DNA from 3 places in the Mucilaginibacter sp. R-33 genome. Region 2 is predicted to be linked to each of the others. Evidence: riboswitches for the same ligand, from Rfam matches in the RefSeq annotation. Region 2 holds a riboswitch; each other region holds the start of a gene.
The links. Region 2 has a riboswitch for S-adenosylmethionine ahead of ACP26M_RS15170 (TlpA disulfide reductase family protein). Riboswitches for the same ligand answer to the same signal wherever they lie in the genome.
Positions count from the first base shown of each region.

Region 1: linked by a shared signal. The riboswitch ahead of metH (methionine synthase) and the one ahead of ACP26M_RS15170 (TlpA disulfide reductase family protein) in region 2 are both predicted to bind S-adenosylmethionine.
Region 3: linked by a shared signal. The riboswitch ahead of ACP26M_RS08135 (O-acetylhomoserine aminocarboxypropyltransferase/cysteine synthase family protein) and the one ahead of ACP26M_RS15170 (TlpA disulfide reductase family protein) in region 2 are both predicted to bind S-adenosylmethionine.

Region 1 covers NZ_CP188089.1:5,060,034-5,063,316, reverse strand. The annotation lists gene metH (methionine synthase) at 1-1,637, opposite strand, end outside; SAM riboswitch class I at 1,842-1,951, opposite strand; gene ACP26M_RS20775 (Bax inhibitor-1/YccA family protein) at 2,085-2,816, opposite strand; gene ACP26M_RS20770 (hypothetical protein) at 2,986-3,283, opposite strand, start outside.
Region 2 covers NZ_CP188089.1:3,643,975-3,647,257, forward strand. The annotation lists gene ACP26M_RS15165 (SusC/RagA family TonB-linked outer membrane protein) at 1-1,220, opposite strand, end outside; gene ACP26M_RS15170 (TlpA disulfide reductase family protein) at 1,556-2,125, opposite strand; SAM riboswitch class I at 2,247-2,360, opposite strand; gene ACP26M_RS15175 (isocitrate lyase/PEP mutase family protein) at 2,689-3,283, opposite strand, start outside.
Region 3 covers NZ_CP188089.1:1,917,229-1,920,511, reverse strand. The annotation lists gene ACP26M_RS08140 (homoserine O-acetyltransferase family protein) at 1-536, opposite strand, end outside; gene ACP26M_RS08135 (O-acetylhomoserine aminocarboxypropyltransferase/cysteine synthase family protein) at 627-1,946, opposite strand; SAM riboswitch class I at 2,191-2,301, opposite strand; gene ACP26M_RS08130 (trans-sulfuration enzyme family protein) at 2,505-3,283, opposite strand, start outside.

The DNA of each region.
Region 1 (3,283 bases), 1.4 Mb from region 2:
TCAACCGCGTAGTTATTATGTTCTTCCAGGCCGGTAGCAACTGTTAGGATGTTCGGATCAAAAATGATATCCTGCGGCGGGAATCCTACTTCGTTCACCAGGATCTCATATGACCGTTTGCAGATCTCGATACGACGCTCCAATGAATCAGCCTGACCGGTTTCGTCAAAGGCCATTACTACGGTGGCAGCACCATAGCTTAAGATTTTCCGGGCCTGTTCCTTAAATTTTTCTTCGCCCTCTTTAAGGGAGATAGAGTTCACGATACCTTTTCCCTGTACGCATTTTAAACCAGCCTCAATCACCGTCCATTTGGATGAGTCGATCATAATAGGCAGTTTGGCTATATCCGGTTCAGAAGCAACCAGGTTCAGGAATTTTACCATCACAGCCTCCGAATCAATCATGCCCTCATCCATGTTAATATCGATAACCTGTGCGCCGCCTTCAACTTGCTGCAGGGCAACAGATAAAGCAGCCTCATAATCTTCGGCAAGGATCAATTTGGAAAACTTTGGTGAACCGGTGATATTGGTACGCTCACCCACATTAACAAAAATGCTTTCGGGTTTTATGGTAACGGATTCCAAACCGCTCAGGCGCATGTCCGGCTCAATTTGTGGGATAGGGCGGGGCGGATATTTGGCAGCCTTATCGGCAATGCACTTAATATGCTCGGGTGTGGTACCGCAGCAGCCACCAACAATATTAACCAGGCCGGCTTTGATAAAATCGTCAACCTGGTGAGCGGTTTCATGCGGAGTTTCATCGTATTGACCAAACTCGTTGGGTAAGCCGGCGTTTGGATAGGCCGAAATAAATACACCTGCTTTTTCAGAAAGCTCGGCAAGGTGCGGGCGCATTTCCCGGGCACCCAAAGCGCAGTTTAGGCCTACCGATAGCAGGTTGGCATGGCTTATCGAGTTCCAGAAAGCTTCGACAGTTTGCCCGGAAAGGGTACGGCCTGAAGCATCGGTAATAGTACCTGAGATCATGATACCGCCCGAATCCCTGAAAGCGGGAAAATCCTTACCTGCAGCTTTACATTCCTGCTCATAACGTTTTATGGCAAACAGCGCAGCTTTGGCATTAAGGGTATCAAATATGGTTTCAACCAACAACAGGTGCGAACCACCGTCAACCAAACCCCGTACCTGGTCATAGTAGGCCTCGGCCAGGTCATCAAAGGTAACGGCGCGATATCCGGGGTCGTTAACGTCTGGCGATAAGGAAGCAGTACGGTTGGTTGGGCCGATGGCACCGGCAACAAAACGCGGCTTTGCAGGGTTGCGCCGGGTATATTCGTCGGCTACCTCGCGGGCAATGCGTGCGCCTTCGTAGCTTAGTTCATAGGCCAGTTCTTCCAGGTGATAATCGGCAAGGGAAATTACCTGTGTGCTGAAAGTGTTAGTTTCAATGATATCCGCACCGGCATCAAGATATTCGGCATGGATGGCTTTGATAATATCAGGGCGCGTGATATTGAGCAGGTCGTTATTGCCCTGCAGGTCGCTATGATGATCGCGAAAACGCTCGCCACGAAAATCCTTCTCGGTAAGCTGGTACCTTTGGATCATGGTACCCATTGCTCCGTCAATCACCAGGATGCGTTTCTGTAATTCTTTTCTAATGTCCATTTTTTGAGATGTGAGATATGAGATTTGAGACGTGAGATTTTAGCGGAGAGAACCTTGCTAAAACATCATGTCTTTCACCTCATATATCTGATAAAAAGACATTAAACAGGCGATTGAAAGAGCCGAAGCTATCTCAAATCTCACGTCTAATATCTCAAATCTAAATACAGCTTATCTCGAAAAGTCGGGTGTTGTTATGACTTTCGCTTATCTGTCCGGGCGCGTAATTGCTGCCTGGTAGAATGTAGCACCTTGTGAAGCACAGGTTGCTAAGACATCGCAGGGTCTAATCCCTCCGTCTTTCTCCATAAGCAGTGCAAAGTTGCGCAATAAAGTTATCATTTGCAAGTGTATAACATACGCTAAATATCATGCCTAAGCCACATTGTTAAACAAAAAAAGCCGCCTTTTGCGGAGGCAGCTTTATGATTGAATTTCTTAATGAGATTATCTTCTTCTGCCGAATAAACGGAGGAGCATAAAAAACAGGTTGATCAGTGTGATGTACAATGTTAGCGCACCCATCAGGGCCAGTTTTTTCGAGCTTGCATCACCGTATTCAATACCTGCTCCAATGCGTTTTAACATTTGCATATAGTAGGCAGTTAAACCAGTAAATACAGCTATGCCTATGTAGCTGATGATGTAACTCATTTGTTCGCTGTGCATAAAGAAGTTAGCTAATGAAGCTACAAAAATCCCAATGAACAGGATGTACATGATTGAACCAAACTTTGTTAAATCCATCTGGGTAGTATAACCGGCAATGCCCATAATACCGAAAGTTACTGATGCGGTAATGAAAACACCCAATATTGATGCAGATGTGTAGATCAGAAATATCAAACTTAAGCTGATGCCAATAAGTGTTGCATAAGCTACGAAAAGCAGCACCAATACCGGATAAGAGATTCGGTTATAGCCAAATTGCATTACCAATGAAAACGCCAGTGGCGAAAACAGCGCAAAATAGCCAAAACCCGTAAGGCCGCCTGTTGGTGCAACGATCAGACTGATCAGGCCCATATTCAAAAATAGATAAACTGTTATCGCTGATACGCCAAGTGCAACGAACATCCAGCTGAAAACGCCGGCCATAAACCTGCGTGAATCAACTTCTGATTGATCCCTAACTTCGATTACATTATCGAAGTTGTATTTAGATTCTTTAAATTCCATTTTGTGTTAAAAATTATAGTACGAATATATAAATAAAAGGTGAATACAGCATGAAGAAGCAAGACTGCAAGAATCAAGAGTCAAGAAACAGGAAAGTTTTCCGAAATGTCTTGTCTCTTGATTCTTGCAGTCTTGATTTCTGTTCTTCCTGCTTCTTGACTCTGTACCCCTAATTCAATCTCCTCATCAACTGCTCTTCAACCTTTTTGAAAACCTGTATGGGTTTCAGGGTACGCCAGCCAAGGCTATCGAGTTCGCCGCCAAAATTGATGTAATAGTCGATATTGCTGTGTTTAAATTCGTCTATCACGTGTTCGCGGAAGTTGATGCCTGCTATCCAGCCGTCTTCCACGTCCTGGAACCACTCTTCGTAATAGCAATCATCGCTTGAATGAAAGTTGAGTACGTTTTCGCCGATCAGGATAAAATGGCTGATGCCATTATCTATCATCAGGTCGAGCAGCTCA
Region 2 (3,283 bases):
GGCAGGTTATCAGCATCATCTTTAATATAATTAACAGTGGTATTTACTGTTAATTTAGGATTGAAACGGTAGCTTGAATTTAAAGCGAATGAGTTACGTCCTTGCGATGTATTTGGGACAATACCGGTTTGATGCAGGTTATTGTAAGATACCCGGAAATCACTCTTTTCGTTACTGCCCGCTAATGCTATACCATTATTAAGCGTCACGCCAGTCCTAAAAAAGTCTTTTACGTTATCGGGATGGGCGATAAATGGCACAGCCTGTCCATTGGAATAAAACTGCGGGATCAATGAGCCATCCAATGCAGGCCCCCAGCTTTCGTCAACACCATCGTTAACGCCACCGCCCTTACCGTCAACATAACTGAATTTACCATTTGAACCCTGGCCGTATTCATTTTGATATTTGGGTAATACCTGCACATTTGAAAAGCTGGTATTAGAGTTAATGGTAACCCCAAGCCCTTTTGCTCCTTTACCTGTTTTGGTACGAATAAGGATAACGCCTGCTGCCGCGCGTGAACCGTATAAGGCTGCAGCATTCGGGCCTTTTAACACGCTTAGCGACTCTATGTCTTCAGAATTGAGATCAGAGAGGGCATTAGCGAAATCCCTTGAACCACCAGATCCTAAAAACTGGGTATTATCAACAATAACCCCGTCAACTACAAACAAAGGCTGATTATCTTTAGTGATAGAAGTTTCACCACGGATAACGATACGTGATGAACCCATATCGCCCTGGCTGTTGGTAACCTGCACACCGGCAATTTTACCGGCCAGCGCGTTTACAAAGTTGGTTTCCTTTGCCTCAGAAATATCTTTCGATTTAAGCCCTTGTACCGCATATCCCAGCGATTTTTTATCCTTTGAGATATTGAGGGCCGTTATCACTACCTCATTCAGAGAATTTGGTGCTTCAACCAAAACCACGTTTAAGGTAGTTATTCCTTGCGTAATCGGGATCTCCTGGGTTGTAAAGCCAATGTAGCTAACCCTAAGCACATCATTAACATTGGCGTTGATGATAAACTTACCATCAACATTGGTTTGTGCGCCCGTGGTTTTACCTTTAACAGATACGCTGACACCCGGCAACGGCAACCCATCGGATTTGGCGGTTACCTCCCCGCTTATTTTAACGGATTGCCCCGCAACCGTCTGGACGAGAATAAAAGGCAATATAATTGCCAGTAATAGCTTGTAAATTTTTAACATGATAATTAATAATTGAGATTAATTTTTGATGCCTTTACCGGTACAAAAGACATGGCTATCGCCTTAGCGGGCATAATTTGCCCGGCTCATAAGCCTATCGTAACTGTAAAGAATTGATTAGGGGATGGTAATTATTAAGCTAAGACAAACTGCAGCAAGCCCGCATTTAAACACCATGCATGCTGTAAATGATTAACAGCAACAATGCATGCTTTGCATATTGAGACAGAAGGATTTGCAGATTGACTGGCTTTCCGAAACGAAAGTTTTCTTGTGTAAAAAAGTAGATTCTGTTTTCATAAAACGGGTATTAAATAAGTACTGATAGATTCTTTTTAATTGATGGACGCTGTTTTGTTGTTTACCAAAGCGTCCACAGCTTTTAACATGGACGCAAATTCCTGTTTATCGTACAAGCGGGTGAGGTAAACAATTTTCCCATCCCGATCGATAACCACATTGCGGGTAACACCGCTCTTTTTGCTGGCAAACCGGCCAAAAATCTCAGCACCAGGATCGAGTGCCAACGGATAGCTTATATTCATGACCTGGTGAAAACTTTTTACTTTGTTGAGCGGTTCATCGCGGTCAACGCCTATTAACACAAGGCCTTTATCTTTATAAGCCTGCCAGATCTCTTTTTCCAAATGCGGCATTTCTTCTCTGCATACGCTGCACCAGCTTGCGGTAAACTGCAGGATAACCACCTTACCATGCAACTTCGTTAAAGAAGTTTTTGTACCATTGGTCAATACGAGCTCAAAATCGGCAGGAGCAAGATCACCGGTTTTTATGATATAACCGCGGTCGTCAGCTGTCGGATCAATTGCCTTGGTGATCTGCGCAACAGCCGGCAATGTTGTTATGAAAAGCAAACAGGTAAAAAGTAATTGTTTAATGTTCATTGCTATACAGGTTAAACCGTAATATCATCCCGGTGATATTTTCAATATTTTAATTAGCAAGAAAAATGAAGAGGGAAAAGAAGTATACAACACCTTGCACTATACAAGGCCATAGCGTATTACATTATCTTTTCTACCCTATTTTGGGCAGACAGGAATTAGCACCTTTATAACAGTGGGCTTACAGGTTGCTAAGACATCACAGGGCCTTTCCCTCAGTCTTTCTTGATAATTAAAATATTCAAAGAACCGATTTGACGATGCAAATATATATAAATTCTACTAAAACCATAGACTTTATATAATTATTGCAATAAAATGAATTAATACTTTAAAATTCTGCAGGCTTATTTACAGAATTTGTTTACTGATTGGATTAGCTGAAACTTTTTGAAGATAAATTCCATAACAACAAAAAGTCCCTAACGTTCGCTGCCGGGACTTTAACCTAAACTTATTTTGCAGATTATTAAACTACCTTATAATAAGGTAAAACAAGGCAATTAGGTTTTTAATTATTTAGCACTTATAGTTGATACTTATTTAACACTTTCATTCGCCTGTTAACTGGCAACCCCATTAAACAGGGCTGCAAAGCTATTTTCAGCTGCTATCTTTTCAATTAAATTTTCCAGCGACTGGTAAATGTTCATGTTTAAAAACGGACCTGCACTGATCCTTTTAACACCGGCATTTTGTAACGCTTTAAAATCCGGAAGTCCGGGTATGCACATTACGCTAACCGGAAGGCGCGATAAGGCTGTTATTTGTTCAATATCTGTTGTTTGGGTGATACAGGGAAAAAACAAACCATGCACACCTGTATCCTGGTAAAGCTTAGTGCGGGTTAAAGCATCTTCCAACGCGTTAGGTAAACCAAGCAGGAAGGAATCGGCCCTTACATTTATAAATACCTGTACATCTGCCTTAGTCAACAATTCGGTGATCTGTTTAAGTTTCATGGCAAACTCATTTGCATCAACAATACTTCGCTTGCCATCCACCACTATCGAATCCTCTATATTAATACCCACAACGCCGATATCACGTAATTTTGTGATGTTACTGCAGATTACTTCCGCTGTATCACCATAACCTCCCTCCAGGTCCACAGTTAACATGGCTGATGATGTTGCCGCTATCCGTTTGACTACAAAC
Region 3 (3,283 bases), 1.7 Mb from region 2:
ATAGCCAAACGTTGCGACTCGTTAAAGGCAATGCCCCATGGTGAATGCTTGGCATTAGTTGCTATCAGAATAAGATTTTTGATGCGCTCCGGCTCAATAATAGCCCATTCCATAGCCTGCTGGCCGCCTAATGAACCTCCAATTAATACACTGATATTATTAATGTTTAAATGCTGGGCAAGCAACTGGTGCGCTTTAACCATATCCCTTGTAGTAAACTGGGGATATGAAAGATAATATGGATGGCCGGTAACCGGGTTAATGCTCAACGGACTTGTAGTGCCGTAAGGAGAACCCAAAATATTGGCGCAAACTATAAAATGCTCTTCCGGGTTAAAAAAATACCCCTCGCCAATAAGCCCTTTCCACCAGTCAAATACATCGCTGTTGGCAGTAAGCGCATGGCAAACCCAAACAATGTTATTTTTTTCCTTATTTAACCGGCCATAAGTGTGAAAACCTATTTCTAAACCTTCAATTGTACGGCCCGATTCAAATTCAAAAGTATCAGTGTATTTAAATATCTCTGCGTTCATTCTGTTGTTTTGTTATTTCAGGTGCAACCGGTATTTCCGGCTGCAACCTGCAATAACGTTTACTATATCACTTAAAAAAACTATACATTATTAAACTAACTCACCCTCACCTTGCTTAATTTTTGCAAAAGCCTGCTCAAAATCAGCTTTAATATCGTCAATATGCTCAATACCAACAGCCACGCGCAATGAAGCTGGCGTAACACCGGCAGCCAATTGCTCTTCATCAGACAATTGCTGATGCGTAGTTGCCGATGGCTGAATGATGAGTGTTTTTGCGTCGCCAACATTGGCCAAATGGCTAACCAGTTTCAGGTTGTTGATCAATCGGCCGGCCTGCTCTTTACTCCCCTTAATCTCGAATGACAATACGCCACCGAAACCATTCTTTAAATATTTTTTAGCCAGCTCATGATATGGCGATGATTCCAGTCCCGGGTAATTTACGCTTGCCACCTGCGAATGCTGCTCCAGCCATTTAGCCAGTTGCAGGGCATTATCAACATGACGTTGCACGCGTAACGAAAGTGTTTCCAGTCCCTGAATGTTCAGCCATGAATTAAATGGAGCCTGCGACGGGCCGAAATCTCTCAAGCCTTCCACACGGGCACGAATAATAAACTGGATATTGCCAAACGGACCGCCAATGCCAAATACATCGTTAAATATCAACCCGTGGTACCCCTCAGATGGTTCAGTGAATTGCGGAAACTTACCGTTACCCCAATTGTAATTGCCTGCATCAATAATGACGCCGCCAATACTGGTACCATGCCCGCCAATCCATTTGGTGGTTGACTCAACAACCACATTAGCGCCATGTTCAATAGGGCGGAAGAGGTAACCACCGGCACCAAAAGTATTATCAACAATTAATGGCAGGTCATGTCTTTTGGCAACCTCGCTCACCTTTTCAAAATCGGCAATGGTAAAGCCCGGGTTACCAATGGTTTCCAGGAAAATGGCCTTTGTTTTATCATCAATAAGAGCCTCAATATTGGCCGCAGTATCATCTTTGGCAAAACGCACATCGATGCCCAGGCGTTTAAACGCTACTTTAAACTGGTTATAAGTACCGCCGTACAGGAAAGGAGAAGTCACAAAGTTATCACCTACCTGAAGGATGTTATTTAAAGCTATAAATTGTGAGGCCTGGCCGGATGCTGTTGCCAGCGCGGCCACACCGCCCTCTAACGCCGCGATGCGTTTTTCAAACACATCGGTAGTAGGGTTCATGATGCGGGTATAGATATTACCAAACTCCTTTAATGCAAATAGGTTTGCACCATGCTCGGCGCTGTTAAATACGTACGAAGTAGTTTGATAAATGGGTACAGCACGTGAACCTGTTGTTGGATCAACTTCCTGGCCGGCATGTAATTGTAAGGTTTCGAATTTTAAGGCAGACATAGTTGTAATTTTTTAATGTGTTTAATTTAGATTTTGAATGTTTAGATGGATTTGGAAAGCCGGTTTAAAAACAACCGGTTTAACAACACACTTTTTCAGAGAATGAAAACAGGAGCGTGCTAAGCATCAACAGCAGCAACACATACAAATACAGCCAATAGGGGAGCTAATATGTTGTACGTTACCGTTTAAAGTGTAAAAAGTGTTGCGTTGCGTAAATTTAATTAAACTTTTCATGGTTATAAATTTATATTCCCCGGTGTTATTTGCCGGGACAGGAATTGGCACCTTCTTCAACATTGAAGGGTTGCCAGCGGGTCATTGAGCCTGATCTCTCGCCGCTTCTTTATAAATCAAAACCCGAACTATGTTGCGGAGTATTGATCGACCTTGGTATTGATACCAAATAATGTTGCGAATATAAGGGATTGTGAGGTAATATACCAAATTTTATTTCTTTTTGAGGTGAAAGGCAAAAAGCGAAAGGTTAAAGGTTGATTCGAGAACAACTTTGGACTTAACAATTGCAGCTACCTTTCGCCTTTAACCTTTCTCCTTTCACCTCGATAATGCCTGCTCCATATCCGCTATTAAATCATCAATATGTTCCAGCCCAACTGAAACCCTTAGCAGGTTACGTGGTGTTTTGGTATCCGGGCCTTCAACTGTAGCCCTGTGTTCTATAAGGCTTTCCACGCCGCCAAGACTGGTGGCTTTGATAAATAGTTTTAGTTTGTTAATAATATTATGCGTATCATTCTCATCGCCCTTAATAGTAAAAGATAACATCCCGCCAAAAGCCAGCATCTGATCTTTAGCTATCTCATGTTGCGGGTGCGAAGGTAAGCCGGGGTACATTACCTGTTCAACGTGAGGGTGCTGTTCAAGATATTCGGCAAGTAATTGAGCGTTTTGTACATGGCCCTTTACGCGATATGGCAGGGTTTTGATGCTGCGTACCAAGTAATAACAATCCATAGGCGAGGGGATAGCGCCGCCCATTTCCTGCACCTGGCGGATTTTTGTCCACCAATCGTTGTTCTCTGCAGTAATCAAAACGCCGCCCATCAGGTCGCTGTGTCCGCCAAAATATTTAGTGGCTGAGTGCATAACCATATCCGCGCCTAACTCAATTGGTCGCTGGCACATAGGGGTGGCAAATGTATTATCGCACAAAACTTTAATGCCTTTTGCTTTGGCAATAGCAACCACCCTTTTAATATCGGTTATTTTAAGCAGGGGGTTCGATGGTGTTTCTATCCAGATCAAACCTGTTTCGGGCTTGATGTGCTGTTGTAAAACCCCGGTATCGTTTACATCAATAAAATCGAAGGTAA